Regions from separate parts of the Agromyces sp. NPDC057865 genome, predicted to be linked through region 2. Evidence: predicted binding sites of a transcription regulator. Region 2 holds the regulator's gene; the other holds the start of a gene.
What was found. The regulator HrcA, encoded in region 2, represses chaperone genes, less so after heat shock. The targets are predictions, from matches to a motif close to TTNGCACTCGNNNNNNNCGAGTGCNAA.
Positions count from the first base shown of each region.

Region 1: groL (chaperonin GroEL) is a predicted target of HrcA. The motif match lies at 3,135-3,161, and genes of this name have one in related genera.

Region 1 is NZ_JBHVMJ010000001.1:1,507,796-1,523,213, reverse strand. Features, by position in the region: gene ACFVN5_RS07230 (hypothetical protein) at 1-1,089, opposite strand, end outside; gene groL (chaperonin GroEL) at 1,472-3,091, opposite strand; gene ACFVN5_RS07220 (DUF3048 domain-containing protein) at 3,297-4,355, opposite strand; gene ACFVN5_RS07215 (cold-shock protein) at 4,519-4,719, opposite strand; gene ACFVN5_RS07210 (LytR C-terminal domain-containing protein) at 4,927-5,472, opposite strand; gene ACFVN5_RS07205 (DUF3263 domain-containing protein) at 5,505-5,804, opposite strand; gene msrB (peptide-methionine (R)-S-oxide reductase MsrB) at 6,004-6,411, shown strand; gene ACFVN5_RS07195 (nitroreductase family protein) at 6,408-6,962, shown strand; gene ACFVN5_RS07190 (DMT family transporter) at 6,959-8,089, opposite strand; tRNA gene ACFVN5_RS07185 (tRNA-Thr) at 8,091-8,163, opposite strand; gene ACFVN5_RS07180 (DsbA family protein) at 8,259-9,197, opposite strand; gene ACFVN5_RS07175 (ABC transporter ATP-binding protein) at 9,496-10,596, shown strand; gene ACFVN5_RS07170 (DUF4032 domain-containing protein) at 10,712-12,028, shown strand; gene ACFVN5_RS07165 (dihydrolipoamide acetyltransferase family protein) at 12,116-13,516, opposite strand; gene ACFVN5_RS07160 (thiamine pyrophosphate-dependent enzyme) at 13,516-15,418, opposite strand, start outside.
Region 2 is NZ_JBHVMJ010000002.1:150,438-165,855, reverse strand. Features, by position in the region: gene dnaJ (molecular chaperone DnaJ) at 1-1,065, opposite strand, end outside; gene hrcA (heat-inducible transcriptional repressor HrcA) at 1,121-2,143, opposite strand; gene ACFVN5_RS08400 (DUF4870 domain-containing protein) at 2,333-2,743, shown strand; gene ACFVN5_RS08395 (DUF4870 domain-containing protein) at 2,864-3,337, shown strand; gene ACFVN5_RS08390 (PadR family transcriptional regulator) at 3,716-4,111, shown strand; gene ACFVN5_RS08385 (permease prefix domain 1-containing protein) at 4,108-5,016, shown strand; gene hemW (radical SAM family heme chaperone HemW) at 5,048-6,274, opposite strand; gene ACFVN5_RS08375 (DUF1990 family protein) at 6,277-6,927, opposite strand; gene lepA (translation elongation factor 4) at 6,955-8,829, opposite strand; gene ACFVN5_RS08365 (sensor histidine kinase) at 8,978-10,201, shown strand; gene ACFVN5_RS08360 (response regulator) at 10,198-10,821, shown strand; gene ACFVN5_RS08355 (alpha/beta fold hydrolase) at 10,825-11,625, shown strand; gene ACFVN5_RS08350 (VOC family protein) at 11,701-12,537, shown strand; gene rpsT (30S ribosomal protein S20) at 12,704-12,964, shown strand; gene holA (DNA polymerase III subunit delta) at 13,066-14,124, opposite strand; gene ACFVN5_RS08335 (ComEC/Rec2 family competence protein) at 14,148-15,418, opposite strand, start outside.

The DNA of each region.
Region 1 (15,418 bases), on a different contig from region 2:
TGCGGCGTAGCCGCTGACCAGCTCGCCGCCCACGAACGCCATCTTGAGCTGGGGGCTCCCGCCGAACCGCCACACCTGCGATGGGTTGGGGATGCTCGTGGCGTACGTCCCGCTGTCGATCCGCGTGATCATGGATTCGGCGTGACGCTGGTACCACGCGGGCTGACCGTCGGGATTCTGCATGCGCGTCACGAAAGCGGCGCGCACGGCGGCGAGGTTGGCAGGTGTGGCCACGATGTCGAGCGGCAGGGACACCTCACGGAACTGCGTCCGCATCGGACCGGTGAGCGCGCGACCGGCCGATCCGGACGCGCTCACGACGAGGTTGCCGATCGTCGCACCGTGCTCGTTGCGGAGGTCCCACCCGCGGTCCCCCGCCGGATCCTGGTCGCCGGCGGGCCCGGGGAGGAAGAGCGCGAACGCGCCCGCGTCGTCCTCGATGATGTCGCTGGCCTCAGCGGGCCAGTCGCCGTCCCACTCCTCCTGCCATCCGGCGCTCACCGGGTGGCATCCGTAGCTGTAGATGATCGCGCGGCGCGATCCGTTCGACGCCCGCGCCGTGATCATCGGGACGGCCGTCTCGACCGTCGGCAGGCCGACTCGATTGAAGGCGAACCCGGCGAAACCCACGCGGTAGTCCAGCGTGACCGTGGTGCGTGACGCGGCGAGCGTGTCCTTCACGAGCGTGACGACGCGGTCCTGCAACCAGCTCGTGTAGGCCTCGATCTGATCGCGATTGCTGATGTCGTAGGCGATGAACGGGTCGAGCATGTCGCCGACGGCGGGCCCGTTGTGCGTGTGGCTCGCCACCAACACGATGTCGGCCGAGGTCCAGCTCGCGAGCGCGATGAGTCGCGGCCGGAGCGCCTGGTGCATGCTGCGGGGGATCCCCAGGATGTCGAGCGAAACGATCACGTGCGGGGAGCTGTCCTCCCAGAGGACGATGCAGCGCGCCCAGAGCGGATGCAGCTGCGGGGTGTTGCTCGTCACGACGCGGAGGGGGCCCTGTACCCCGTATCCGCCCATGTACGGGTTGACGCCGGCCGCAGGCGTGATGTCGGCCTTCGCGGTCGCGATCGAGAAACTCATCGGTATACCCCAGGGAACGGGCGTCCGACTCCGAGAGACGGCGATCTCGTGCTCGGGGTTCGGGTCGGGCGTGCGCTCAGGACGATGCTAGACCGGCGCCGACGCTCGCACTGCCGCCAGTTCTGGGGGTGCTGGCTGCTTGGGCCGTCGGCGTGCAGGTGTCCCCCATGGGTACGCGGCCGCGACACGGGGAAAGGGGGTCCGCACGTGGGACGACGGCCGCGCCCCGAACACGACGATGGGCGCCTCCCGGAGGAGACGCCCATCGCGTTCGGGCACGAGGCCCTGAGGTGTGCGGACTGGGTTTCGATACGGCTCGCTTCGCGGGCCTACTCAACCCCGACCTTTCGGTTGAGCCTTCTGCGAAGCCTCAACCTTCAGGTCAGAAGTCCATGCCGCCCGTCGGGTCGCCGACCGGAGCCGGGTTCTTCTCGGGCTTGTCGGCGACGACGGCCTCGGTCGTGAGGAAGAGGCCGGCGATCGACGCGGCGTTCTGCAGCGCCGAGCGGGTCACCTTGGCGGGGTCGATGATGCCCTGGGCGACGAGGTCGCCGTACTCGCCGGTCGCGGCGTTGAGGCCATGACCCGCGGGGAGCTCCGCGACCTTCGCCGCGACGACGCCCGGCTCGAGGCCCGCGTTGAGGGCGATCTGCTTGAGCGGCGCCTCGATGGCGACCTTCACGATGTTGGCACCGGTCGCCTCGTCGCCCACGAGCTCGAGGTTGGCGAATGCCTTCTGGCCGGCCTGGATGAGGGCCACGCCACCACCGGCGACGATGCCCTCCTCGACGGCGGCCTTCGCGTTGCGGACGGCGTCCTCGATGCGGTGCTTGCGCTCCTTGAGCTCGACCTCGGTGGCCGCGCCCGCCTTGATGACGGCCACGCCGCCGGCGAGCTTCGCGAGGCGCTCCTGGAGCTTCTCGCGGTCGTAGTCGGAGTCGGTGTTCTCGATCTCCGAGCGGATCTGGGCCACGCGGCCGGCGATCTGCTCGGGGTCGCCCGCGCCCTCGACGATGGTCGTCTCGTCCTTGGTGATGACGACCTTGCGCGCCTGGCCGAGCAGGTCGAGGGTGACGTTCTCGAGCTTGAGGCCGACCTCCTCGGAGATGACCTGGCCGCCGGTGAGGATCGCGATGTCCTGGAGCTGCGCCTTGCGACGGTCGCCGAAGCCGGGGGCCTTGACGGCGACCGACTTGAAGATGCCGCGGATCTTGTTCACGATCAGGGTCGCGAGCGCCTCGCCGTCGACGTCCTCGGCGATGATGAGCAGCTGCTTGCCGGTCTGGATCACCTTGTCGACGATGGGCAGCAGGTCCTTGATGTTCGAGACCTTGCTGTTGACGATCAGGATGTAGGGGTCCTCGAAGACCGCCTCCTGGCGCTCGGGGTCGGTGACGAAGTACGCCGACAGGTAGCCCTTGTCGAAGCGCATGCCCTCGGTGAGCTCGAGCTCGGTGCCGAAGGTGTTCGACTCCTCGACGGTGACGACGCCCTCCTTGCCGACCTTGTCGATCGCCTCGGCGATGATCTCGCCGATCTGGGGGTCGGCGGCCGAGATGGACGCGGTGGCGGCGATCTCCTCCTTGGTCTCGACCTCCTTGGCGGCGGCGAGGAGCTCCTCGGAGACGGCCGTGACGGCCTTCTCGATGCCGCGCTTCAGCGAGATGGGGTCTGCGCCGGCGGCCACGTTGCGAAGGCCCTCGCGCACGAGCGCCTGGGCGAGCACGACCGAGGTCGTGGTGCCGTCACCGGCGACGTCGTCGGTCTTCTTCGCGACCTCCTTGACGAGCTCGGCGCCGATCTTCTCGTACGGGTCGTCGAGCTCGATCTCCTTGGCGATCGACACGCCGTCGTTCGTGATGGTGGGAGCGCCCCACTTCTTCTCGAGCACGACGTTGCGACCGCGCGGGCCGAGGGTCACCTTGACCGCGTCGGCGAGCGTGTTGAGGCCACGCTCGAGACCGCGGCGGGCCTCCTCGTTGAAAGCAATGATCTTTGCCATGTGTGTCTCTCGTCCCTTCCCGGACGTCCAAGAATCTTGGGGTTTAGCACTCGAATCGCGTGAGTGCTAAAGACGATTCTGGCACTCGACCGCCACGAGTGCAAGCGAGCACGGATGCCGCGCGGTGCCGTCGGCGCCGTGTTCGCCCTGCGCGTGACGGCGCGGTCGCCCGGCGCGACGCGGCGTCGCGGCATCCGTCGCTCGATCAGGGCGCGAAGGCGGCGGAGCCCTCGTTCGGAACGAGTTCGATCCAGGTGTTGCCCGGCGCGAGCCGGAGCGTCGAGCCGTCGTCGGCCGTGAGCGTGATCCTCGCGTCGGCGTCGGGCTTCGTCCACGTGCCGTGTGCGGTCCGCCCGGCGGTCGACACCCACGCCTCCCCGGTGCCGGTGAGCGCGGTGAACGGCACCTCTTCATAGGGCCACTCGATCGCGACGCGCAGGGTGACGACGTTCGTCGCCTTGATGCGGTCGCCCGACGCCTCGAGGTCGGGCGTGCCCTCCTGCGAGCGCAGCCACACGGAGGTCGTCGGATCCCACTCCCACGACGGGCTGCTCGTCTCCGAGAACACGAGGTCGATGCGCGACGTCGGCGTCGCGGCGAGCGCGGGGGCGGCGAGCGGGTCGGCCGTGCCGTAGGCGAACTGCACGGGCGGCGGGGCGAGCCCGGCGTTCGCGGCGACGGCGGCGGCCGCGGCGAGGATCATGTCGTGCGGAATCTCCCGATCGTCGGCGCGATCGAAGTAGGTGCCATCGTCCTCGTCGCCGACGAGGTTGAGCAGCGGCGTCGAATGCATCAGGTCGACGAAGTACTGCTGCCCGCCCGAGTACGCGATGATGCCGCCGAGCGGGGCGGCGATGAGCGGGTCCATCGGGCGTACCGATCGAACGGGGCCGACCTCGTCGGGCACGTCGGAGTGCCACACCGCGAGGTACCGGGTCAGCCCGCCCTCGACGAGCTCCTCGTAGACGAGGTCGGTGCGGTTGAGCGCGATCTGCGGGCGTGCGTCCCAGTGGTTGTCGATCTTCGCGGCGAGCGACGGGTGCCGCAGCGCCGCGGCGTCCGCCGGGGTGCCGCGCAGCGGGGCGAACGCGATCCCGATCGGCACGGCGTCGACCGCGGGACGCGCCTCATGCGTGGGCGTCGGGGTCGGCAGGATCAGGTCGACGGAGCCCGCGTCGCAGGCGCAGAGGAGCAGTGCCGATGCCGCGATCGCGACCAGCGGCACACCCCTGCGCCCCAGGACCGGGCGGGCACGCCGTGCCATGGCGCCATGCTAACCATGCGGGAGTACCCCCGGGGAGGTCCGGCGCACCGATCGATGGGCCCCGCGCACCCCCAGAACCGGGCACACGGGTGTGCGCGGCATCCGCCTAGGGATGCACGAACGCGCCGCCGGCGAACCGGCGGCGCGTTCAAGCTCGTGGGGATCAGGCGGGGCGGACGGCCTCGGCCTGCGGACCCTTGGCGCCCGTGCCGACCTCGAAGACGACCTGCTGGCCCTCTTCGAGGACCTTGTAGCCCGCCATGTCGATCGCGGAGTAGTGGACGAACACGTCCTGGCCCCCGTCGACCGTGATGAACCCGTATCCCTTTTCAGCGTTGAACCACTTGACGGTTCCGTTCGCCATGCGTTGCTCCCATGTTGCCGTGTGTCGATCAGCACGTGCCTGTCGCCTGTACCGGGCCCCCTCGTTCGTGCTGACGAGGCACCTCGTTCGGCACCGGGCGTTTCACACGGGATAGAGCGACCAATTCCAGATACTAACGACGTGACGTCGCGGCACAAGAGGCCGGACGCAAGGAAATGTCGCAGAATGGCAACGATTCGGTCGCGATCAACCGCCGGTGGCGGCTGCGTAGTCGGATCCCACCACGAGCACGAGCGGAGTGCCCACCTCGGCGAACTTCGCGTCGAGGCGCACGTCCGCCTCGGGGATCGCGGCGGCGACGCCTCGCGCCGCACCTTCGAGGTCGGCCGTCGCGTAGTAGACGACCGTCTCCTCGAGGTCCTGCTCGCTCGCGTTCGCGGTCGTGCCGACCGGGATGCCGGCGGCCGTCAGCGTCTCCGCGGCGCGCGCGGCCAGACCGCTCGTCGTGGTGCCGTTGAGGACGGTGACCGGGATGTCGGGCGCGACGGTCGGAGCGACCGTGGCGACGGGCGTCGGCGTGGGCGTGGCCACCCCGGTGTCGCCGAAGTTCAGTCGGTCGTTGAACACGATCACGGCGCCGATCCCCACGGCGACGAGCACGACGGTCGCGAGCGCGGCCCAGCCGAACGCCACCCAGCGCGCACCACGCCGCGCCGGAGCACGGTGGGCCCCCACCCGCTCGATGCCGTGCGGGATGGAGTCGAATCGATCGCGGGGGAACTTCTGCGCCATGGGGTCCAGTCGTCGGGGGTCGGGGGCCGTGCTCAGTCGAGCGGTCGGCCGATCGAGAGCGAGCGACGCGCGCGCGTCGCCGCGCGTGCCTCGCGCATCCGCTGCAGGCGCTTGATCAGCATGGGGTCGTGCCGGAGCGCTGCAGGCGAATCGATGAGCTCGCCGAGGATCCGATAGTAACGGGCGGCCGAGATCCCGAACTCCTCGCGGATCGCCTCCGCCTTGAGGCCGGCCTGCTGCCACGCCCGGCCCTCGAACGCGAGCACGCGCCTCGCGCGGTCGTCGAGGCCGGTCCCGCCGTCGTCGCGGGCGGGCACGCGCTCGGCGGTCATGCGTCCTCCCGTCCCCGGCGGGCGGTCGCCGCCTGCAGCACATCCTAGGGACCGGACGCCGAGTGTCGGCCGAGCGTCGCGGCGTGTGCGTCGCCCGTGCGCGGAACACGGGGCATCCGCCGGGCGTTGCACCCGCTTGCAGGAAGACCTGCGAGCATGGATGCCGGCCATCACGGCAGCAGATCGGAAGGAGCGCCCCGTGGCGTATCGCGTGGAGAAGACCGACGAGGAGTGGCGCGCCGAGCTCGCCGGCGAGCAGTACGCGGTGCTGCGCCAGGCGGCGACCGAGCGTCCGTGGACGGGCGAGCTCCTCGACGAGGAGCGCGCCGGCGTCTACGCCTGCGCGGCGTGCGGCGCCGAGCTGTTCAAGAGCGGCACGAAGTTCGACTCGGGCTGCGGCTGGCCGAGCTTCTACGAGTCCGTGCGACCCGAGGCCGTCGAGCTCATCGAGGACACCTCCCTCGGCATGACGCGCACCGAGGTGCGCTGCGCGAACTGCGGCTCGCACCTCGGCCACGTGTTCCCCGACGGCTTCGGCACGCCCACGGGCGACCGGTACTGCATGAACTCGATCGCCCTCGACTTCACGCCGGAGTCCTCGGCATGACCTCGGCGCTCGAGGCGGCGCTCGCCAGGCGTTCCGCCTCGAAGGTGACGGATGCCGCACCCGACGACGCGGCCCTGCTCGAGCTGCTCGAGGCGGCGTCGCGCGTCGCCGATCACGCGTCGCTTCGACCGTGGCGCATCGTCGCGCTGCGCGGCGCCGCGCGGGAGCGGCTCGGTGCCGCGCTCGCGGCGGCGGCGGGTGCGGAGGGCGACGCGGCGGCGAAGCTCGCGGGCAAGCCGCTCCGGGCGCCGCTCCTGCTCGGGGTCGTCGCGGTGACGGTCCCCGACCACGAGAAGGTCCCCGTGTGGGAGCAGGAAGCATCGGCGGCCGGCGTCGCCCACCTGCTGAGCCTGCTGCTCGACGAGGCCGGCTGGGGCGTGATGTGGCGAACGGGCCCGTACACGCGGCATCCGCTCGTCGCCGAGGTGCACGGCCTCGCCGCGAACGAGCACCTGCTCGGCTGGCTCTACGTCGGAGGCCTGCCCGAGGGGCGCCGCGGCGAGCGCCGCACCGATCGCATCGCGGCGAGCCGCCTCACGGTGCTCGACTAGGCGCGATCGGCCTCGGCGGGCTCCGACCCGGGCTCCGACCCGGCGTGCTTCGGCGGGGTGCCGTCGGGCGCGACGACGGGGATCGCGCCCGTGCGCGGCGTCGGCGGGATCGCGTGCCGGCGACGCGTCCAGCCGACGCTCGCGATGACGACCGCGACGAGCGCGAGCACCGTGCCGCCGATGGTGGCGAAGTCCACAGGCCGGCCGGCCGTGGGCAGGAGCAGGTCGAGCGACAGGGCAGCCGCGAGCTGGCCGGCGACGCCGCACAGGGCGAGCACCAGCACGCCGACGATGCGCACGAGCACGGCCTGGCCGGCGATGAAGACACAGCCGATAGCCCCGCCCGCGTACAGCCACCACTCGGTCGGCATCGCCTCGGGCCAGCCGGCGGATGCCGCGTGCACGAGCATGACCACGACGAGCGCCGAGGTGCCCACGCCGAAGTTGAAGACGGTGGCCGTCAGCGCGCTCTCGGCGGCGCTGCGCACCCGGCCGTTGACCGCCTGCTGCCAGGCCGCGCCGATGCCGGCGACGAACGGCAGGAGCATGAGCAGGATGGGCACGTCGTGCGCGAGCTGCGCCGACACCGTCCAGCCGATCGCGGCGAGGGCGAGCACTGCGCCGATCACGCGGTTCGGCGTGAGCGGGCGGCGCCCGCCCGGACCGAGTCCGACGAGGTCGAACACGATGCCGCCGAGCGTCTGGCCCGCCACGATCGCCACGGTGAAGAGGGCGACGCCGACCACGCCCGCCGAGAGCCCCTGCGTGATCACGAACCACGCGCCGGCGAGGCCGCCGAGCACCATCCACCACGCGAGCCGCCGCTCGCGCAGGGCCTGCGCCACCCGGCCGAAGCCCTGGCGACCCGGCCGCCACGCGGCGAGCACGACGAGCAGGATCACGAGCCCGCTGCCGAACGAGATCGCCGCGGCGGTGTAGGGGTCGTCGATCGCGTGCGCGAGCTGCCCGTTGATGCGCGACTGCAGCGCGGTCAGGGCGCCGCAGGCGAGCGCGAAGACGATCGCGAGCCACATCGGGAGGCGGGTGCGCTCCACGTGGGCATGGCGGTGCTGGTGCTCGGACGGGGCGGCCGTGGCCGCGGCATCCGTGCTGGGATTCTCGGTCAAGAGCCGGCTGCGGGACTCGAACCCGCAACCACCGCTTTACAAGAGCGGTGCGCTACCAATTGCGCCAAGCCGGCGAGGGCGCGATGCCTTCCCGACATCCTATCGACAGCACGAAGGCCCGGCACGGTGCCGGGCCTTCGGTGATGCAGTCGGTGAAGCCGACGGCGCCCTACTGCTGCGAGGGCGTCGGCGTGGGCGTCGGGGTCGACTCGGAGTCGTTGAACGTCGCGCTCGTGGCCTGGAGGACGAACGCCTGGAACTCCTGCGGGTCCTCGAGCGAGCCGCCGTACTGCTGGCCGTTCACGAGCACCGTCGGGGTGCCCGTGACCGAGGGCAGCTCGGGGTCGGTGTTCGGGATCGGCTCGGTGAGCGCGCGGTTCGTGGCATCCTGCACCCACGACTTGAACTGCACGTCGTCGATGCACTGCTCGATGGTCGACTGGCTCGAGACGCCGGCGTCGCCGGCGAGCGACTTCAGCTCCTCGTTGGTGAGGCCCGACGTGCCCTCCTCGGGCTGGTTCTCGAAGAGGATCGCGTTGAAGTCGAAGAACGAGTCGGGCGACGAGTTCGCGACGCACGCCGCGGCGTTGGCCGCGCGCAGCGAGTACTGCGTGCCGGCCGACTTGTTCGTGAGGATCGCGATGGGGTGGACCTCGAGGGTGGCGGCCCCCGACTCGACCATGGTGCGGATCGAATCCGAGTTCGTCGCCTCGAACTGGCCGCAGAACGGGCACAGGTAGTCGATGTACATGACGATGTTGGCGACCTCGCCGCTCTCGTCGGGAACAGTCGGCGTGGGGTCCTCGCCGGCCTTGAGCGCGGGCGTCTCGACGGCCACGATGCCGCCGTCCTCGCCGGCGGTGAGCACGATGCCGTCGCTCGCCATGTTCTGCGGGCCGGGGCCGGCGGGCTTCACGCTCTGGAAGATCAGGGTGCCGACGAGTGCGGCGATGGCGATGACCGCGACGATGATGCCGCCCTGGATGAGGACCTTGTTGCGACGCTCCCGCTTCTTCTGCTCCTCCCGGAGGATCCGGGCCTTCTCCCGGGCCGCGTCCCTGCGTTCGTTACGGGTCTGGCGTGGCTGATTGGATCCGCCGTAGGTCATCAGATGGTCAACTCCGGTCGCTGTGTGGGCGCGCGCGAATGCATGCGAACGCACCCACGATAGTAGGAAGCGTGTCTGGGAATCACCCAAGCGGATGCCGCGTGCGGGCCGCGTCCGACATGGGAGAACGCCCCACGTCCCGCGGCGCCTCCGCGCGACCACTGGAGCCGGGCGTGCCGACCCCGATTCGGACCCCGCTTTCGCGTATGCGATACTGAGCGGGCGTCGACGGCGACGCACTCATCCATTCACTACGGATCGTCCGGCACGTACCTGCCGGTGAAGGAGAAGCAGAACCATGGCAACGGTCACGTTCGACAAGGCCACCCGGCTCTATCCCGGTGGCACCCGCCCCGCGGTCGACAAGCTCGACCTCGACATCGCAGACGGCGAGTTCCTCGTCCTCGTCGGCCCCTCCGGTTGTGGCAAGTCCACCTCGCTCCGCATGCTCGCGGGCCTCGAAGAGGTGAACGAGGGCAACATCTTCATCGGCGACCGCAACGTCACCGACGTGCCGCCGAAGGACCGCGACATCGCCATGGTCTTCCAGAACTACGCGCTGTACCCCCACATGACCGTCGCCGAGAACATGGGCTTCGCGCTCAAGATCGCGGGCGTCGGCAAGGAGGAGCGTGCCGCTCGGGTCCTCGAGGCCGCGAAGCTGCTCGACCTCGAGCCGTACCTCAGCCGCAAGCCGAAGGCGCTCTCGGGCGGCCAGCGCCAGCGCGTCGCCATGGGCCGCGCGATCGTGCGCCAGCCGCAGGTGTTCCTCATGGACGAGCCGCTGTCGAACCTCGACGCCAAGCTCCGCGTGCAGACCCGCACCCAGATCGCGTCGCTCCAGCGCCGCCTCGGTGTCACCACGGTCTACGTCACCCACGACCAGACCGAGGCCCTCACCATGGGCGACCGCATCGCGGTCCTCAAGGACGGCGTCCTCCAGCAGGTGGGCACCCCGCGCGACCTCTACGAGCAGCCGCAGAACGTGTTCGTCGCCGGCTTCATCGGCTCGCCGGCCATGAACCTGTTCCACGCGGACCTGGTCGACGACGGCATCAAGTTCGGCACCGCGACCGTGCCGGTCGACCGCGAGACGCTCGCCGAGTCGAGCGGCAAGGTCGCCACGATCGGCGTGCGTCCCGAGGACATCACCGTCTCGCCCCACGAGGGTGAAGGCCTCGCGGTCGACGTCGACCTCGTCGAGGAGCTCGGCGCCGACGGCTACCTCTACGGCCACTCGACCGTCGAGGGCAAGCGCACCGACATCGTCGCGCGCGTCGACGGCCGCAACCACCCGAACGCCGGCGAGCGCGTCTACCTCACCGCCACGCCGAACCACGTCCACATCTTCGACTCGGAGACGGGCGAGCGCCTCAGCAAGAAGCCGGTCGTGGCCTGACGTCCACGACGCGACATCCGATGATGCCGGCCGGGGTTCGCCCCGGCCGGCATCGCCGTTTCCGCGCCATCGCCGTGCCTGCGGCATCCGTGCCGCCCGGCTACGCTGAACGACGATGAGCGGTTCACTTTCGATCACGTCGGCCATGGCCGACCCCGCCCTGCTCGACCTGCCGTGGGATCTTCCCCTGGAGTCGTGGCCGAACGACACGATCGCCGCGCTGCCCAAGGGCATCTCCCGGCACCTCGTGCGCTTCGCCCACCTGGCGGGGCACGTCGTGGCGATCAAGGAGACCACGGCCGAGATGGCCAAGGGCGAGTACGAGATGCTGCGGATGCTGCAGCGGCTCGAGATCCCGTGCGTCGACCCGGTTGCCGTCATCACCAACCGCACGGACGCCGAGGCCGAGGAGCTGAAGCCCGTGCTCGTCACCCGGCACCTGCGCTTCTCCCTCCCCTATCGTGCGCTCTTCTCGCAGACGCTGCGCCCCGACACGGCGACGCGCCTCGTGGACGCCCTCGCGGTGCTCCTCGTGCGCCTGCACATCGTCGGGTTCTTCTGGGGCGACGTGTCGCTCTCGAACACGCTGTTCCGTCGCGACGCCGGCGCCTTCGCGGCGTACCTCGTCGACGCCGAGACCGGGAAGCTCTACGAGGGCGGCCTCTCGAACGGCCAGCGCGAGAACGACCTCGAGATCGCGCGCGTGAACATCGCCGGCGAGCTGCTCGACCTCGAGGCGGGCGGCCGCGTGGCCGACGAGCTCGACCCGGTGCGCATCTCGAACGGCATCGTCGAGGCGTACCGCAGCCTCTGGAAAGAGCTCACCGGCTCGGAGTCGTTCTCGACGGCGGAGCGGTGGCGCATCAACGAGCGGGTCAACCGGCTCAACGACCTCGGGTTCGACATCGAGGAGCTCGCGATCCGCACCGACGACACGGGGACGACCGTGCGGATCCAGCCGAAGGTCGTCGACGCCGGGCACCACCAGCGGCGCCTCCTGCGGCTCACCGGTCTCGACGCCGGCGAGAACCAGGCCCGCCGTCTGCTCAACGACCTCGACTCCTACCGCGCGGCGTACGGCAAGGCCGACCTCGACGAGGAGATGGTCGCGCACGAGTGGCTCATGCGCGTCTTCGAGCCGGTCGTGCGCGCGATCCCGGTCGAGCTCCGCGGCAAGCTCGAGCCCGCCGAGGTGTTCCACCAGCTGCTCGAGCACCGCTGGTTCATGGCGCAGCAGGCGGGGCACGACATCCCGCTCGCCGAGGCGGTCTCCTCCTACGTCAACACCGTGCTGCGGCATCGGCGCGACGAGGCGACGGTCATCGGGCCGCCGACGGGGTCGACGGCGACGCTCGACCTGGTCGCGCCCGAGACCTCGGCCATCGCCGTCGTCGATCCCGATGACGAGGAGGACTGGCGCCTCAAGGTCTGAGCCGGGCGCGACGGCGGCGGTCCGCGGCGCGGCCCGGCCCGGCTTGGCTTGGCTTGGCTTGGCTTGGCTTGGCTTGGCGCAGCGCCGTCACACCAGCAGCCGCAGGGGATGCTCCACCAGCGCCGTGAAGGCCGCGAGCCAGCGCGCGCCGACCGCGCCGTCGAGCACGCGGTGATCGGCCGAGAGCGTCACGGTCATGACGGTCGCGGCGACGAGCGCGCCGTCGACGACGACGGGTCGCGGCGTCGCAGCCCCCACCGCGAGGATGCCCGAGCGCGGCGGGTCGATGATCGCCGTGAACTCCGTCGTGCCGTACATGCCGAGGTTGGAGACCGAGAACGCCCCGCCGGAGAGCTCGGCCGGACGCAGGTGCCCCGAGCGGGCGCGGTCGGCGAGGTCGCGCGTCGCGCGGGCGAGGTCGGCGAGCGGCATCCGGTCGACGTCGCGGAGGACGGGCGCGATGAGCCCGTCGTCGAGTGCCACGGCGATCGCCACGTCGACCCCGTCGAACCTGCGGATGGCGTCGCCGAGGAAGATCGCGTTCGCCTCGGGCACCTCGCGCAGCGCCAGTGCGACGGCCTTCACCACGAAGTCGTTGAGCGAGATCCGCTCCCCCGTCTGCTCGAGGAGGTCCGTCCGCAGGCGCACCATCGCGTCGACGCGGCAGTCGGCCCGCACCTCGAAGTGCGGCACGGTCGTGACGCTCTCGGTGAGCCGGCGGGCGATCGCGCGGCGCATGGGCGTGAGCGGTTCGTCGGTGAAGCCGACCTCCGCTGTCGCGTCGGCAGCGCGGGCGGATGCCGCGGGCGGGGTCGGTGCGGCAGCCGGCTCGGCCTCGGGCCCGGCGGTCGCAGCGGCCTCGGCCGTCACGGCCGCGGCCGCCAGGAGCTCGTCGACGTCGCGGCGCACGATGCGTCCGCCGGGCCCGCTGCCCGAGACGTCGGCGAGGTCGAGGTGGTGCTCGCGCGCGAGGCGACGCACGAGCGGGCTCATGAACCGTCGCCCGGTGGGCGTCTCGGGCGTGGTCGCCGACTCGGCGGCGGCGATGGGCGTGTCCGGCCCCGCCGCGGAGGCAGCGGCATCCGTCGTCTCGGCCGGGGGCGGCGCGGGCACGTCCTCGAGCACGGGTGCCCCGGACTCGGGGTCCGTCGGCGCCGGCACGGGCGCCGCGGCATCCGTCGACCCTGACCCGGCGGTCGCCGCGACGGATTCGGAGTCGGCCGCGCGCCGCGCGTCGTCGGCCGACTCCCCGGCCTCGGCGAGCACGAGGATCGGCGACCCCACCGCGACCGCATCCCCCGCGCCCACGAGCAGCGCGGCGACGGTCCCGGCGTCCTCCGCGCCGTACTCGACCACGGCCTTCTCGGTCTCGATCTCGGCGACCGGCTGGCCGAGCGCAATGTCATCGCCCGGGGCGACGAGCCATGACTGCAACGACGCCTCGGTCGCACCGGCCATAACCGCCGGCATCCGCACGACGATGGCCATCAGGCACCGCCTCGCCCGACGCGGATGCGCTCGAGGCCGGCCACGACCTCCTCGGTGCGGGCGATCGCGGCGCGCTCGAGCACCTTCGAGATGCTCGGGCTCGCCCCGCCGCCCGTCACGCGCTCGATGGGCTGGTCGAGCCAGTCGAAGAAGCGGCGCTGCAGCTCGTCGGCGAGCCGGCCGCCGTACGACGTGCCGCGGGCGCCCTGCTCGACGATGAGCACGTTGTTCGTCTTGCGGATGCTCGCGCCGATCGTCTCCCAGTCGAGCGAGGCGAAGTCGAGCCAGCGCAGGTCGACGAGCTCCGCGTCGGTGCCCGACTGCTCGATCGCCTCGAGGCAGTGGCCGACCATCGAGAGGTAGCTGATGACCGTGACCTCGGCGCCCTCGCGCCGGATCGCCGCGCGACCCGGCGGCAGCACGTAGTCGAGATCACCCGCCGGCACGGGGTCGCGCCGCGCGTACAGGTCGACGTGCTCGATGACGAGCACGGGGTCGTCGAGGGCGAGCGCCGCGTTCATGAGGCCGATGTAGTCGGCCGCGGTCGACGGCGCGACGATGCGCCAGCCCGGGCTCGTCGAGAAGACGCCCGCCGGGTCCATGAGGTGCTGGGAGCCGTAGCCCGATCCCATCGCGACCTTCGTGCGGAGCACGAGCGGGATCGGGTTGTCGCCGCCGAACATGTGCCGCGCCTTGCCGATCTGGTTGAACACCTGGTCGGCCGCGACCCATGTGAAGTCCGCGTACATGAACTCGACGATCGGCCGGAACCGCCCGTCGAGCGCGAGGCCGCCCGCCAGCCCGGCGAAGGCGTTCTCGCTGATCGGCGTGCCGAGCACGCGACCCGGGTACGTCGTGGCGAGGCCCTTCGTCGCGCCGTTCGTGCCGCCCGCGAGCCGGTGGATGTCCTCGCCGAGCACGACGATGCGCTCGTCCTGCGACATGCGGCGGTCGAGCACGGCCGCGATGGCGTCGACGAACCGGGTCTCCTCCTCCGCGCCGGTGTCGTCGTCGGGTCCGGCGGATGCCGCCGGGTCGGCCACGCGCGCGTCGGCGAGCTCGCTCGCGTCCCCGCGGATGCCCACGTCGACGAACGACGGATCGGGCCACAGCGCCGGGACGATGCGGCGTTGCGCCTCCGTCTCGGGGTCGTCCTCGACGAGCTGGGCGACGGTCTCGCGCATCGCCTGCACGGCCTGCTCGCGCACGGAGGCCACCCCGGCCTCGTCGACGTGCCCGAGCGCGCGCAGCTCTCGTTCCAACCGCGCGATCGGGTCGCGGTCGCGCCACGACTGCTCCTCGTCCTTCGTGCGGTAGCCGAACGCGCTGCCGGGGAAGGGCCCGTTCTGGTGGAAGTAGCGGTACACCTCCGCCTCGATCACGACCGGGCCGCCGCCCGTGCGGAGGAGTTCGAGTGCCTCGGCGGTGGCGAGGTGCACGGCGAGGGGGTCCATGCCGTCGACGCGCCAGGCCGGCGTCGCGAACCCGAGGCCGCGCGCCGAAAGGCGCCTTTCGCGAGTGACCTCGTCGATGCGCGTCGCGACGGCGTAGAGGTTGTTCTCGATGAAGAACGCGAGCGGCAGGTCCCACGCCGACGCGAGGTTCATCGTCTCGAGCACCGAGCCGATGTTCACCGCGCCGTCGCCGAAGTAGGTGAAGGTCGCGTCGCTCGTGCCTGCGTGACGCTGCGCCCAGGCGCTGCCCGCCGCGCCGGGGACGCCGCCGCCGACGATGGCGTTCGTCCCGAGCGCCCCGGCCTCGAGCCACTGCAGGTGCATCGAGCCTCCGCGTCCGCGGCAGTACCCCTGCGCGAGTCCGAGGATCTCGGCGAGCGTGCGCCGGAGCACCTCGGCCACGTCGGGCGTCACGACCGCGTCGAGCGCGAAGCGGCCGCCCGTGACG
Region 2 (15,418 bases):
CCCCTGCTGGAAGTGCGTGAGCTCGGGCTTCTGCGGCTTCTTCGACGAGGCGAACTGGTGGATGAGGTCGCGCTCCTTCGACGAGAGCTTCGTGGGCGTGTGCACCTGCACGCCGATGCGGAGGTCGCCGCGGCCGGAGCCGCGGAGCTTCGTCACGCCGCGGTCCTTCACGGTGAGGACCTCGCCGCTCTGGAGTCCGGGGTGCAGCTCGACCTCGACATCGCCGTCGAGCGCCGGGATCGAGGTCGTCGTGCCGAGGATCGCATCGGTCATCGCGACCTCGAGCGTGCAGAGCAGGTCGTCGCCGTTGCGGCTGAAAACCTCGTGGTTCTTCACCTTGATCTCGAGGTAGAGGTCGCCGTTCGGGCCGCCGGCGGGGCCGGCCTCGCCGGAGCCCGGCATCTGCAGCCGCACGCCGGTGTCGACGCCCGCGGGGATGTCGACGGGCACCGTGCGACGTGCGCGCACGCGGCCCTGGCCCTGGCACGTGACGCACGGAGTGGCGATGATCGTGCCGTAGCCGCGGCAGGTGCCGCAGGGGCTCGACGTCATGACGTTGCCGAGCAGCGAGCGCACCGAGCGCTGGATCGAGCCGGTGCCGTGGCAGATGTCGCACGTGACCGGGGCCGTGCCGGGCTGGCAGCACGAGCCGTGGCACGTCTCGCACGTGACGGCCGTGTCGACCTCGATGTCGCGGTGCGTGCCGAAGATCACCTCGTCGAGGCCGACCTCGACGCGGATAAGGGCGTCCTGGCCGCGTTCGCGCCGCGAGCGGGGTCCGCGGCTCTGCTGCCCGGCACCGAAGAACGTCTCGAAGATGTCGCCGAATCCGCCGAAGCCCTGGTCGCCGCCGAAGCCGCCCCGGCCGCCCAGGTCGTACTGCTGGCGCTGCTTCGGGTCGGAGAGCACGTCGTACGCGTGCGTGACCTGCTTGAAGCGCTCGGATGCCTCGGCGCCGGGATTGACGTCGGGGTGGAGTTCGCGCGCGAGTCGACGGTAGGCCTTCTTGATCTCGTCGGGGGTGGCGTCGCGTGAGACGCCGAGGACCTCGTAGTGGTCTGCCACGGAGGGCGTGTCCTTTCGATTGCCGGATGCCGAGCGGGTGGGTCGGCAGCGGGAGTCAGCTCTCGCCGAGGGTGCGGGAGAGATAGCGGGCGACGGCTCGCACGGCCGCCATGCTGGTGGTGTAGTCCATGCGCGTGGGACCCACGACGCCGAGGCGCGACACGTCGCGGCCCGGGATCTCGAACGCGCTGGAGACGATCGAGGTCTCGCCGAGGCCGAACGAGGCGTTCTCACGGCCGATGCGCACGGCGACCGCGTGCTCGTCGCCCGACATCTCGCCGAAGAGCTTCAGCAGCACGACCTGTTCCTCGATCGCCTCGATGACGTCGAGGATCGACCCGGCGAAGTCCTGCTCGGTGCGCACGAGGTTGGCGGCGCCGGCGACGACGAGCCGGTCGCTGCGCTGCACTCGGGCCTGCTCGGCGAGGGTCGCGGCGAGGGTGTGCAGCACGAGCGTGTGACGCCGGTCGGCATCGGGGATCGCGCCCGAGAGCGCCACCGCGGCATCCGCCATCGTGTGCCCGCCGGCGATCTCGTTGAGCCGCACTCGCAGCCCTGCGAGGGTCTCCTCGTCGACGGGCTGCTCGAGCTCGACGAGCCGCTGCTCGACCTGGCCGGAATCGGCGATGAGGATGCACAGCACGCGTGCGGGCGCCAGCGAGACGAGCTCGACGTGCCGCACGCGGGCGCTGCCGAAGCTCGGGTACTGCACGACGGCGAGCTGCTTGGTGAGCGACGCGATCAGCCGCACCGTTCGGGCGAGGAGCTCGTCGAGGTCGCTCGACTCGCCGAGGAAGGTCTCGATCGCCTGGCGCTGCGCCCGGGTGAGCGGCCGAACATCGCTGAGCTGGTCGACGAAGACGCGGTAACCCTTGTCGGTCGGGATGCGACCCGACGAGGTGTGGGGTGCCGCGATGAGCTCCTCCTCCTCGAGGAGGGCCATGTCGTTGCGGATCGTCGCCGCGGAGACGCCGAACGCGTGTCGCTCCACGATGGTCTTCGAACCCACCGGCTCACGCGACGCGACGTAGTCCTGCACGATGGCGCGGAGCACCTCGAGACCGCGTTCGGAGACCATGTTCCTCGCTTCCCTCACCGCTTAGCACTCGTTCTTCCTGAGTGCCAATCCTATCGCGACATGCTGCGACCCGGCCGTTGCCGACCGTCGGGCGCGGCGATACCGTATGGGTACTCCGCGAGTCACCCCGGCTGCGATCCTCCCTGCTCGCAGCCCGCGGTTCACCCCTGAACCCCCGAAAGGCACGCAATGACGGACCCCAACGCGCAGTCTCCTGATCCGAACGTCCCGCCGCCTCCGCCCCAGCAGCCGGCTTCGGCCCCGTCGGGCGCCGCACCGCTCACCCCCGAGCAGGACGTCCAGTGGGGCTCGTTCGCCCACCTCGGCGGCGTCCTCGGCATCCTGCCGTCGCTCATCATCTGGCTGGTCTTCAAGGACCGCGGCTCCTTCACGAACACCGAGGCGAAGGAGGCGCTGAACTTCCAGATCACGCTCATCTTCGGCTACCTGATCTCGTGGATCCTCGTGATCGTGTTCATCGGCGCGATCCTCGTCTGGGCGGTGTGGATCGTGGGCGTCGTGTTCTCGATCATCGCCTTCCTGCAGGCGAAGGACGGCAAGCACTACCGCTACCCCTTCGCGATCCGCCTCATCAAGTAGCGCGCAGGCGTCGCAACGTTACGCCCGCCGCGGGAGTGCCTACTCCCGCGGCGGGCGTCGCTGTGCCAGCATGAGAATCGACAGAGTCTCGCTCAGAGGCCCCGAAGAAGGAGTCAGCGCATGTCCGACACGCCCCCGCCTCCCCCGCCGCCCCAGAGCCCACCGCCGCCGCCCCCGCCCTCGCAGGGGCCCCCGCCGCCGCCTCCCGGGCAGCCGCCGCAGGGTCCGCCTCCGCCGCAGGAGCCGTACGGGGGTCAGACTCCACAGCAGCTCAGCCCGGCAGACGAGAAGCTGTGGGCGACGCTCATCAACGTGGGCGGCATCTTCTTCTACTTCGTGCCCGCGCTCATCGGCTACCTCGTCCTCAAGGACAAGGGCCCGTTCGTGCGCCACCACACCGCGACCGCGCTCAACTTCCAGATCACGATCGCGATCGCGCTCGTGGTGAGCTACATCCTGATCTTCCTCTTCATCGGCATCCTGCTCGTGATCGCCATCGAGATCGTGAAGATCGTCTTCAGCATCATCGCGGCCATCAAGGCCAACCAGGGCCAGCTCTACACCTACCCGCTCTCGATCAAGTTCGTGAGCTGACGGCCGCCGGCGTCGGTCGCCGGTCTCCACCGCACGAAAGCCCGCCCACGGTGCGCACGCACCGTCGGGGCGGGCTTTCGCGTTGTCCGCGCGCGCCGTCGCCAGAGCGAGCGGATGCCGCGTGGCGGACGGGGTTCCCCAGTTCAATCCGATCCGCCGCGGTTCAATTCGATCCCGCCGCGGCGGCCGCCGTCGCTCCCATCACATCCGAATGCAGGAAGAACCCGTCCGTACGCGGCGCGGCGAGACTCGACACGCCGGCGGACTTCCGATTCTTCCTGCATGCGCCGCGAACGATGTCGGCTCCGGCCAGCAACGGGAGACCGCAGCATCCCGAACACTTGCACGTCAAGTACTGTGTCAGATACAGTACTCGTCATGACCAAGCAACCCGCCATGGGCGCCGACGACGCGTTCGCCGCCGACCTGCTGCGCGGGCACACCGACACGATCGTGCTCGGCGTGCTCCGCGGGCGCGACCGCTACGGCCTCGAGATCTACAAGACCATCCGCGACCAGACGGGCGGCCGCTACGAGATCAAGGAGGCCACGCTCTACGCCGTGTACCGGCGGCTCCTCAAGGAGGGGCTCGCCGAGGCGTACTGGGGCGACGAGAGCCAGGGCGGGCGCCGCAAGTACTACCGCATCACCGACGCTGGTCGCGCCGTCTACGACCGCAACCTCGCCGCGTGGGTCGCGACCCGCGACATCATCGACTCCCTCCTCGACCTGCGCGCCGATGCGCGCGGCACCTCCGAAAGGCACCCCTCATGACCACCGAACCGTTCCACCGAGCCGCCGGCGGCTCCGTCCACCGCCTCCTCGACGAGGCGTTCGCGGGCGTCAAGATGACGCCCGACCTGCAGGACCTCAAGGAGGAGATCCGCGCCAACCTCGCCGTCCGGGCCGACGAGCTCATGGTCGACGGCCGCTCCCCCGAACAGGCCGCGCGACAGGCGTTCGACGAGCTCGGCGACCTCGGCGCACTCATCGCCGAGACGCAGGGGGTCGACGCTCCCGAGACCGGCGCCCGCTCGCGCCTCGCGGAGCACCTCGCCCGCCGGGTCCGGCCGCGGCCCGCCTTCGTCGTGCGCACGGTGCTGCTCTGCCTCGTCGCACTCGCCGGCCTCGTCGTGCTCGTGCTCGACGGCTTCGGGGTGCTCACCGCCTCCCTCGGCCTGCTGGTCGCGGCCGTAGCCGCCGTGGCGCTGCCGCTCGGCTGGGTCACCGCCGACGCGCTGCGCCAGGAGACGACGTCGAGCTTCCCGCTGCCGGTGCGACGCGCGGTCGGGTTCGGCGTCGGGGTCGGCCTCATCCTCGCGGGCCTCGGCGTCGGCTGGCTCGTCGTGCAGGGCGTCGCCGTCGCCTGGCTGGTGCTTGCGGCGGCCGCGGTCGTCGGCGGCATCGCGCTGCTCTCCTACCTCGGCGCGACGAAGACGAACCGGCACAAGCCGTGGGTCCTGGCGCAATCCGCCGACTTCGAGGACCGGTTCAGCAGCGATCCCGCGGCCGCGGCCCGCTTCGGCATCTACACGGCCGTGCTCTGGACGGCCGCGTTCGCCCTCTTCATCGTGCTGAGCTTCACCGTCGGCTGGGCGTGGTCGTGGCTCGCGCTCGTCGTCGGGTTCCTCGTCATGCTCGTGATCCTCGCGCGCATGCTGTTCCCGCTGAAGGGCTGAGCTACGGCCTGTCGGTCGGCTTCGGCCGGCCTCAGGCGTCGAGCAGCCTCCGGACCACCGCGTCCGCCAGCAGCCGTCCTCGACGGGTGAGCGTCAGCCGCCCGCCGAGGGCGGCTCTCGCGTCGACGAGGTCGTCGGCGATGAGCCCGGCGACCGCGTGGCGCCCGCCGGCGTGCAGCGACGGGAGGTCGATGCCCTCGCGGATCCGCGTGAGCAGCAGCACCCGCTCGGTCTCGCGGGTCGGCTCGTCGAGCACCTCGCGCCCCACCGCCGGCGAGAGCCCGGCCGTCACGCGCTCCGCGTACGCGGCCGGATGCTTCGCGTTCCACCAGCGCACGCCGCCGACGTGGCTGTGCGCGCCGGGACCGACGCCCCACCAGTCGTCGCCGCGCCAGTACCCGAGGTTGTGGCGCGAGCGATGCTCGGGCGTCGTCGCCCAGTTGCTCACCTCGTACCACTCGTAGCCGGCCGCGCCGAGCACGTCGTCGACGAGCTCGTACATGTCGGCCTCGAGGTCGTCGTCGGGCTGGGCGAGCTCGCCGCGGCGGATCTGCCGCGCCAGCTTCGTGCCCTGCTCCACGATGAGGGCGTAGGCGCTGACATGGTCGGGCCGCTCGGCCACGACCGCCTCGACGCTCCGTCGCCAGTCCGCGAGCGACTCCCCCGGCGTGCCGTAGATGAGGTCGAGGCTCACGTCGAGCCCGGCGCCGCGGGCCCAGCCGACCACGAGGGGAATCCGCTCGGGATCGTGCGTGCGGTCGAGTGCCGCCAGCACGTGGGGCACCGCGGACTGCATGCCGAACGACACGCGGGTGAAGCCTCCGTCGGCGAGCCGGCGGAGGTCCTCGGGCCCCACCGAGTCGGGGTTCGCCTCGGTCGTGACCTCCGCATCCGCCTCGAGGCCGAACTCGTCACGGACCGCGTCCAGCATGCGCACGAGGTCGTCGGCCGGCAGCAGCGTGGGGGTGCCTCCGCCGAAGAAGACGGTCGAGGCGGCACGGGCAGGCACGCCGGATGCCTCGAGCACACGTCGTGACATCCGGACCTCGGCGATGGCGTGGTCGGCGTAGTCCGCCTGGCGCGCACCGCGCAGCTCGTCGGACGTGTACGTGTTGAAGTCGCAGTACCCGCAGCGGACCCGGCAGAACGGGACGTGCAGGTACACGCCGAACGCCCGGTCGGCGGCGCCGACGGCGGCCGACGCGGGCAGCAGCCCGTCGAGCGGGGCCGGCTCGCCGAGCGGAAGGGCCGAGCCCACGATCAGCTCGGGAACGCGGGATGCAGCGCGCGCAGTTCGCGCGTCGTGAGCTCGCGGCGCTTGCGCCGCTGGCGACCTGCGCCGAGCCGTCGCACGCCGCCGCGACCACCGAGGATCGATCGGATCGTGAGCCATACGCCGTCATCCTCGCGGTGCTCGAGGATGAACGACTCCTCGCCGCTCTCGGGGCCGTCGGCCGTCGTGCCGTAGGCGAAGCCGATGCGCTGCGGCTCGTCGATCACGTAGACCACGAGCACGGGAGTGTCGCGGTGCCCGATGCGGCCGCGGCGGCGCAGCGTGGCGGTCATGCCCGCCGTGATGTACGGCGTGCCGTCGGCGCCGAAGCGGTCCTCGGTGCGCGGCGCGGGCTGGTCGGCGAGCGGGGCGCCCTCGGCGTCGTACACGATGCCGGGGTACTGCGCGCCCGTGCCCTCGGAGATGTCGACCACCTCGAAGCCGGCACCGCGCTGGATGCCCCACGTCATGAGCGCCTCGGCGGCCCGCTCGAAGCGATCGGCGCCGCTGCCGAGCCGCACGGAGTCCTCAGCGGGACGGTAGCCGGTCGGCGGATACCGCAGGAGATCGGGCGCCAGGGTCGCGCCGATCGCGCCGTACGTGACCGACTGGTCGGTGAAGGTGCTGCGTCGGGTCATCCGTCGATTCTACGGAACTCGCCTGCGCTACTTCTTCTTGGCGTCCTTGGACTCGGTCTCGCCCGAGAGCGCGGCGATGAACGCCTCCTGGGGCACCTCGACGCGGCCGACCATCTTCATGCGCTTCTTGCCCTCCTTCTGCTTCTCGAGGAGCTTGCGCTTACGCGTGATGTCGCCGCCGTAGCACTTCGCGAGCACGTCCTTGCGCATCGCGCGGATGGACTCGCGGGCGATGATGCGCGCGCCGATCGCGGCCTGGATCGGGACCTCGAACTGCTGGCGCGGGATGAGCTCGCGAAGGCGACCGGTCATGAGCACGCCGTAGGCGTAGGCCTTGTCGCGGTGCACGATGGCGCTGAACGCGTCGACCTGCTCGCCCTGGAGCAGGATGTCGACCTTCACGAGGTCGGCGGCCTGCTCGCCCGAGGGCTCGTAGTCGAGGCTCGCGTAGCCGGCGGTCTTCGACTTCAGCTGGTCGAAGAAGTCGAACACGATCTCGCCGAGCGGCATGTTGTAGCGGATCTCGACGCGGTCCTCGCCGAGGTACTCCATGCCGAGCAGCGTGCCGCGGCGCGACTGGCAGAGCTCCATGATCGTGCCGACGTAGTCCTTCGGAGCGAGGATGGCCGCCTTCACCATGGGCTCGCGGACCTCGGCGATCTTGCCGCCCGTCGGGAACTCGCTCGGGTTGGTCACCGTGACGCTCTTCTTGTCCTCCGTCGTCACCTCGTAGACCACCGAGGGCGCCGTGTTGATGATGTCGAGCCCGAACTCGCGCCGCAGGCGCTCGGTCACGATCTCGAGGTGCAGGAGGCCGAGGAAGCCGGCGCGGAACCCGAAGCCGAGGGCGACCGAGGTCTCGGGCTCGTAGACGAGCGCGGCATCCGACAGCTTGAGCTTGTCGAGCGCCTCGCGGAGCTCGGGGTAGTCGCTGCCGTCGATCGGGTAGAGCCCCGAGAACACCATCGGCAGCGGCTCGGTGTAGCCGGAGAGCGGCTCGGTGGCGGACTTGACCGCCGTCGTCACGGTGTCGCCGACCTTCGACTGGCGCACGTCCTTCACGCCGGTGATGAGGTAGCCGACCTCGCCGACGCCGAGGCCCTTCGTGGGCGTGGGCTCGGGCGCGCTCACGCCGATCTCGAGGATCTCGTGGGTCGCCTTCGTCGACATCATCTGGATGCGCTCGCGCGGGTTGAGCTTGCCGTCGACCATGCGCACGTACGTGACGACGCCGCGGTAGCTGTCGTAGACGGAGTCGAAGATCATCGCGCGGGCCGGGGCGTCCGCGTTGCCGACCGGAGCCGGGATGCGCTCGACGACGCGGTCGAGCAGGTCCTCGACGCCCATGCCGGTCTTGCCCGAGACGCGCAGCACGTCGTCGGGCGACCCGCCGATGAGGTCGGCGAGCTCCCTCGCGTACTTCTCGGGCTCGGCGGCCGGGAGGTCGATCTTGTTGAGCACGGGGATGATCTCGAGGTCGTTCTCGAGCGCGAGGTAGAGGTTCGCGAGCGTCTGCGCCTCGATGCCCTGCGCCGCGTCGACGAGCAGGATCGCGCCCTCGCACGCCGCGAGCGACCGCGAGACCTCGTAGCTGAAGTCGACGTGCCCTGGGGTGTCGATCATGTTGAGCGCGTACGAGACGTCGGGTCCCTCAGCCTGTCGAAGGGCCCAGGGCATGCGCACGGCCTGGCTCTTGATGGTGATGCCGCGCTCGCGCTCGATGTCCATGCGGTCGAGGTACTGCGCGCGCATGTCGCGGTCGGACACGATGCCCGTGATCTGCAGCATGCGGTCCGCGAGCGTCGACTTGCCGTGGTCGATGTGCGCGATGATGCAGAAGTTGCGGATCAGCGCGGGATCGGTGGCGGCGGGCACCGGCGGGTCAGAGGCTCTCGGAGACATCCTGACGATTCTCCCATGACTCGCGGCACCGCTCTCCCGCACGGATGCCGCGGGGCTCCGTTCGCTCGCAGCGCGCGTTCACCCATGGCTTGCGGTCCCACTTTCGACGGATGCCGCCCGCAGGCGGCGGGATTACGCTCGAAGCACCATGACCGTGATCGACGTGCCCGACGCGCGCGTGGCGCCATCCGCCCTGCGCCCGGTGTTCCTGACGCTCCGGCTCGGCCTCCACGTGCTCGTCGCGGGCCTCACGCTGTTCGTGGTGGTCCGGGCGCTGCTCGACGACGCGCCCGCCGAGGTCCCCGTCACGGTCCTCGCGATCGCCTTCCTCGCCTGGTACGCCGCGGGCGTCGCCGCCGCCCACCGGCACTTCCCGATGTGGGCGCGCATCGCCTGGCTCATCGCCCTGCTCGGACTGTGGGTCGCCCTGTCGGCCCTGACCCCGGATGCCGCGTTCCTCGCGTTCCCCCTCTTCTTCATCGAGCTGCACGTGCTGCCGGCCGTCGTCGCCGTGCCGCTCGTCGTCGTCACGTTCGGCATCTCCGTCTGGGGCGCGGCGACCCACCTCGGACTCGCGGTCGGCACGATCCTCGGCCCCCTCATCAGCGCGGGGGTCGCGATCGTGATCGGCTTGGGCTACCGCGCCATGTCCCAGGAGACCCGCGACCGGCAGGCGCTCATCCTCGACCTGCTCGCCACCCGCGAGGAGCTCGCGGCCGCGAGCCGCGAGGCCGGCACGCTCGCCGAGCGCGAGCGCATCGCCCGCGAGATCCACGACACCGTCGCGCAGGGGCTCTCGAGCATCCAGATGCTGCTGCACGCCGCCGAGCGCGACGTCGACGACGAGCCGACGCGCGAGAAGCTGCGGCTCGCCCGCGAGACGGCGGCCGAGAACCTCGGCGAGACGCGCCGGTTCATCCGCGAGCTCACCCCGCCCTCGCTCGATGAGCAGACCCTGCCCGCCGCGCTCGGACGACTCACCGAGGCCGTGAACGAGCAGGCCGAGCAGTCGGGGTCGGCGACGCGCGTGAGCTTCCGCACGAGCGGCGAGCCCACGATGCTGCCCATGGCGGTGGACGCGACGCTGCTGCGCATCGCGCAGGGCGCGCTCGCCAACGTGCTCCGCCACGCGGACGCGACGCGCGCCGAGCTCACGCTGAGCTACCTCGGCGACGAAGTCGCGCTCGACGTCGTCGACGACGGCGTGGGCTTCGACGCCGCGGCCGCCCAGCGCGAGGAAGTCGACGGCGTCGCGTTCGGCCTGCGGGCGATGCGCCAGCGCGCCGAGCGCCAGGGCGGGTCGATCGAGCTCGAGTCGGCGCCAGGCGAAGGCACCGCGGTGTCCGTGCGCATCCCGGCAGGGCCGGCATGATCCGGCTGCTGCTGGGCGACGACCACCCCGTGGTCCGGGCGGGCATCCGGGCGATGCTCGAGTCCGAACCCGACCTCGAGGTGGTCGGCGAGGCGGCGACCGCTGAGGACGCGGTGCGGCTCGCCGCGGCATCCGACGTCGACCTCGTGCTCATGGACCTGCAGTTCCCCGGCGCGATGCAGGGCGCGGAGGCGACCCGGCGCATCCGCTCGCACGACGCCGCGCCCCGCGTGCTCGTGCTGACGAACTACGACACCGACGCCGACATCCTCGGCGCCATCGAGGCGGGCGCGAGCGGGTACCTGCTCAAGGATGCCCCGCCCGGCGAGCTCGTCGCGGCCGTCCGCGCGGCGGCGACCGGCGAGTCCGCGCTCGCGCCCGCCGTCTCGTCGCGACTGCGCGCCTCGCGCGAAGCCGCCGACAGCCTCACCGCACGCGAGGCGGAGGTGCTCACGCTCGTCGCGGAGGGCCGCTCCAACCGCGACATCGGCCGCACGCTCTTCCTCAGCGAGGCGACCGTGAAGTCGCACCTCGTGCACATCTTCACGAAGCTCGGCGTCGGCTCGCGCACGGCCGCGGTGGCCCGGGCCCGCGAGCTCGGGGCGATCAGGGCGGGCTGACGGATGCCGCGCGCCCACGTCGTGCTCGTGCACGGACTCCGCACCTCGGCGACGATGTGGCGCCGCCAGCTGGCGGCCCTCGAGCACCGCGGCATCGACGCGGTCGCGGTGGACCTGCCCGGGCACGGTACGCGGATGGACGAGCCGTTCTCGATCGAGGCCGCGATGCGGGTGATCGACGACGCGTTCCCCGCGGATGCCTCGGGCGAGGCCGACGCCGGCGACGGCGCGGGCCCTGGCGGGTCCGGCCGCACCCCGCGGCTCCTCGTGGGGCTCAGCCTCGGCGGCTACCTCGGCATCGAGTACGCGGCGACGCATCCGGGCCGGATCGACGGCCTCGTCGCCGCCTCGTGCGGCACAAGGCCGCGCGGTGCGGGGCTCGCGGGATACCGGCGGCTCGCGGACGCGATCGGCCGCCTGCCCGACCGCGGGCGGGCGCTCAACGACCTGATGGTGCGCGTCTTCCTGCCCCGCGAGAGCGTCGACGACGTGCTCGCGGGCGGCGTCGCGCTCGACGTGATGGCGCCCGCACTCGGCGCGGTCGGCACGCTCGACCCCGAGGACGCACTCGCCCGTATCGACGTTCCCGTGTGGCTCGTGAACGGCCGCTTCGACCACTTCCGCATCGAGGAGCGGCGGATGCTGCGCGCCACCCGCGACGGGCGCCTCGTCGTGGTGCCCGGTGCGACCCACCTCGTGAGCCTCGCCCGGCCCGAGGACTTCACCGCCGCGGTGCTCGGGGCCGTCGCCGAGCTCGAACGGCGCGCGTCGGTGGCGCGCCGGCGCACCGCGACGGCCGGGTAGGCCCTCCGCGACGCCCGCCAACCCCTTGCGGTCGGGCATCAGTTCGACGAGGGTCGTGCACGACGAGGTGATCCGATGCACGAGACGAGGACGTATCCCGAGGGCGTACCCTCATGGATCGATATCGAGCAACCCGATCTCCCGGCGGCCATGGCGTTCTACGGGGGCCTCTTCGGCTGGAGCTTCGAGTCCGCCGAGGGTCCGCATGGCGACGCGGCCTACGTGGTGGCGCGGCACGACGGCCGGGAGGCTGCGGGGCTCGCGGCGCACGACGCGTCGCCTGATGCGCCGCCGACGTGGAACACGTACGTCGCCGTCACCGACGCCGAGGCCGCCGCGCAGCGGATCGTCGACGCCGGCGGGACGGTCCGGACGGGGCCGGTCGAGGCGGGCCGGGCCGGTCGCGCCGTCATGGCGATCGATCCCGCCGGCGCGGCCTTCCGGCTCTGGGAGGCCGGGACCCTCGCCGGCGTCCAGGCCGTGAACGAGCCCGGAGCGTGGAACTTCGCGTACCTGCAGACGACGGATGCCGCCGAGCCCGCGTTCTACACGCGGGTGTTCGGCTGGGAGTTCGCCGACCTCGGCTTCTCGACGCTCATCCGGGCGCCCGGCTACGGCGACCACCTCGCGGCGACCGTCGACCCGCACATCCGCGAACGCCAGGCTGGTGTTGCGACGCCGCAGGGGTTCGAGGACGCGATGGCGTGGCTCGCTCCCCCGCCGGCCGACGAGCCGTCGCAGTGGCACATCAGCTTCACCGTGGCCGACCGGGACGACACCGCGGCCGCCGCCGAACGACTGGGCGGACGCGTGCTGTCGTCCATCGACACGGACTGGACGCGCGACGCCGTCATCCGGGACCCGCAGGGCGGCCGGTTCACCGCCAGCCAGTTCGTCCCGCCCGGGCGCTGAGGGGTCCGAGTCACCCGGCATCGCTCGCTTTGGTGCCGTCGTGGACGAACTGGTATCGTTGTCTGTTGGCTTGCGTGTGGGTCCCACCCCGCACGAGACGCCGCGTCGGCCCCTCTACCGCGCGCGGCACATCCGGTACCCGCACACGAACGAAAGAACGAACCACGTGGCAAACATCAAGTCGCAGATCAAGCGCATCCGCACCAACCGCAAGGCCGAGGAGCGCAACAAGGCCGTCAAGAGCGAGCTGAAGACCGTCGTCCGCGCCGCCCGCGAGGCGATCGCCGCCGGCGACAAGGACAAGGCGACCGCCGCCGTGCGCGTCGCGTCGCGCAAGCTCGACAAGGCCGTCTCCAAGGGCGTCATCCACCAGAACCAGGCCGCGAACCGCAAGTCGGCGATCGCGAAGCAGGCTGCCGCGCTCTGACGCACCACGCACCTGATGAAGGCCCCGCACCTCGTGCGGGGCCTTCGTCGTTCCCGGGCGCACTCGTTCCCCGGGACATCGCCGGCGGAACGCCGCGACGGTCAGGCGAGGTCGCGACCGCGCGCGGAGATGACGCCGATGAGGCGTTCGAGCGCGAACACCGGATCGCGCTCGGCGCCCTTCACCGCGGCATCCGCGGCGGCCAATGAGCTGATGGCGCGCTGGAGGCCCTCATCGGTCCAGCCGGCGAGGTCGCGACGGGCGCGATCGACCTGCCACGGCGCCAGGCCGAGCGAGGATGCGACCTGGGGTCCGCCGCCGCGCACGCCCGAGACGCGCGCCAACGTGCGCACCTTCATCGCGAACGCGGCAACGATCGGCACCGGGTCGGCGCCGCTGTCGAGCGCGTGCCGGAGTGCGATCAGCGCCTCGCCGTGACGTCCGGCGATCGCCGCGTCGGCGACCGCGAACGCGTTCGTCTCGACGCGCCCGCCGTAGTAGCGCGCGACCACCTGCTCGGTGATCTCGCCCGGGGCATCCGCGATCAGCTGCCGGCACGCCGCGGACAGCTCGCCGAGGTCGTCGCTGAACGCCGCGACGAGCGACCGGAGCGCCCGCGCGTTGATGCTGCGCCCGGCCGCGCGGAACTCGGCCACCACGAAGTCCTGCTTCTCGGTCTCGCGCTTCAGCTCGGCGCACACGATCTCGATGCCGCCGCCCGTGCCCGCGCGGATGGCGTCGAGGAGCTTCTTGCCGCGCTGCCCGCCCGCGTGCCGGAGCACGAGCGTCGTGGACTCCGCGGTCTGCTCGAGGTAGTCGAGGGCGTCGAGGAGGAAGTCGTCGCTCGCCCGCTCGACGGCACCGACGCGGATGAGGCGCGGCTCGCCGAAGAGCGACGGACTCGCGAGCGTGAGGAGCTCGCCGCGGCGGTAGCCGTCGGCCTCGAGGTCGCTCACCTCGAGCGACGGGTCCTCGGAGCGGAGGAAGTCGCGCAGCATGCCGCTCGCGCGCTCGGCGAGCACGCTCTCGGGGCCGGAGATGAGCACGATCGGGGCGGGTCGCACCTCGTTCCATGCCAACTGCGGGATCGCGACCTTGGCACGCGACGGCGCCCCGGATCGTGCCGAGCCTGCCCTCGACGTGCCTGTACGTGCCGCCACCGCACCTCCCGTTCCGCTCAAGTCTACGAGCGGGCACCGACGGCCCCGCTCTCGGACCAGAGGCGGAAGCCGCCGTCCCCGTCGGCCGTCAGGGTCGAGGTGCCCGAGCGGTCGGTGCGCACGACGGTCGTGCGGGATGCCCCGAGGAGCTCGAGCAGGTGCGCGGTCGGGTGCCCGTAGCCGTTGTCCGCGCCCACGCCGATGAGCCCGACCGTGGCGCCGAGCTCCTCGTAGAGCCGCGCGCTCTGGTCGGCGGAGCCGTGATGGGCGACCTTCACGACGTCGACCCGGCCGAGTTCGGTCGACCGCAGGAGTCGTGCCTGCGCCTCCTCGCCGAGGTCGCCCAGGAAGACCGCGCGATAGCCGGATGCCTCGAGCTCGAGCACGACGCTGGCGTCGTTGCCCGGCGCGGCATCCGGCCTCGGCCATTCGATCCGCCACGACGCGTCGCCCAGCGTGCCGTGATCGCCGGCGACGACCTCGATCGATTCGGCACCGGCGTCGCCGAGCGGCTCGAGCACGCGGTCGGAGCGGTCGCCGTCGAGCGGCCCGTGCAGCACGGTGTCGACCCGGCCGGCCACGGCCGCCGCGCCACCGGCATGGTCGGCGTCCCAGTGCGTGATGACGAGGAGGTCGATCCGGCCGATGCCGAGCAGGGCGAGGCAACGGTCGAGGGCGGCGGGATCGGGGCCGGTGTCGATGAGGGCGATCGCCGCGTCGACGCGCACGAGCATCGCGTCGCCCTGTCCCACGTCGCACGCCGCGAGGTCCCAGTCGCCCGGACGCGTCGCGCCGACGACGAGCGGGCCGCCGACGGAGATCCCGACGGGCACGGCGACGCCGACCGCGAGCACCGCGGCCGCCCACGCCCGCGTGCGTGATCGCGTGGCGAAGACCAGCACCAGCGCGAGGGCGGTGCAGACCGCGAGCAGCAGGGCGCCCGGCGCATCGGGCAGCCACGACAGCCGTCCGCCGGGGAGCGACGACGCCCCGTGGGCCACGAGCGCGATCCAGGAGGCCGGCAGCCACGCCAGCTGCACGAGGGCGGCGCCGACCGCGGGGAGCACCGGGAGGATCAGGCAGGCGATGAGGCCCACGACCGTGCCGACGGGCGCCGCAGGTGCCGCGAGCAGGTTCGCGGGTACCCCGTAGAGCGCGATCGCCGGGTCGAGCAGCACGAGGATCGGCTGGCAGGCGAGCTGCGCTGCGAGCGGCACGGCGAGTCCGATGGCGAGCGGCACCGGCATCACGCGCGCGAGGCGTGCGGCCAGCGGCCCGGCCAGCAGGATCAGAC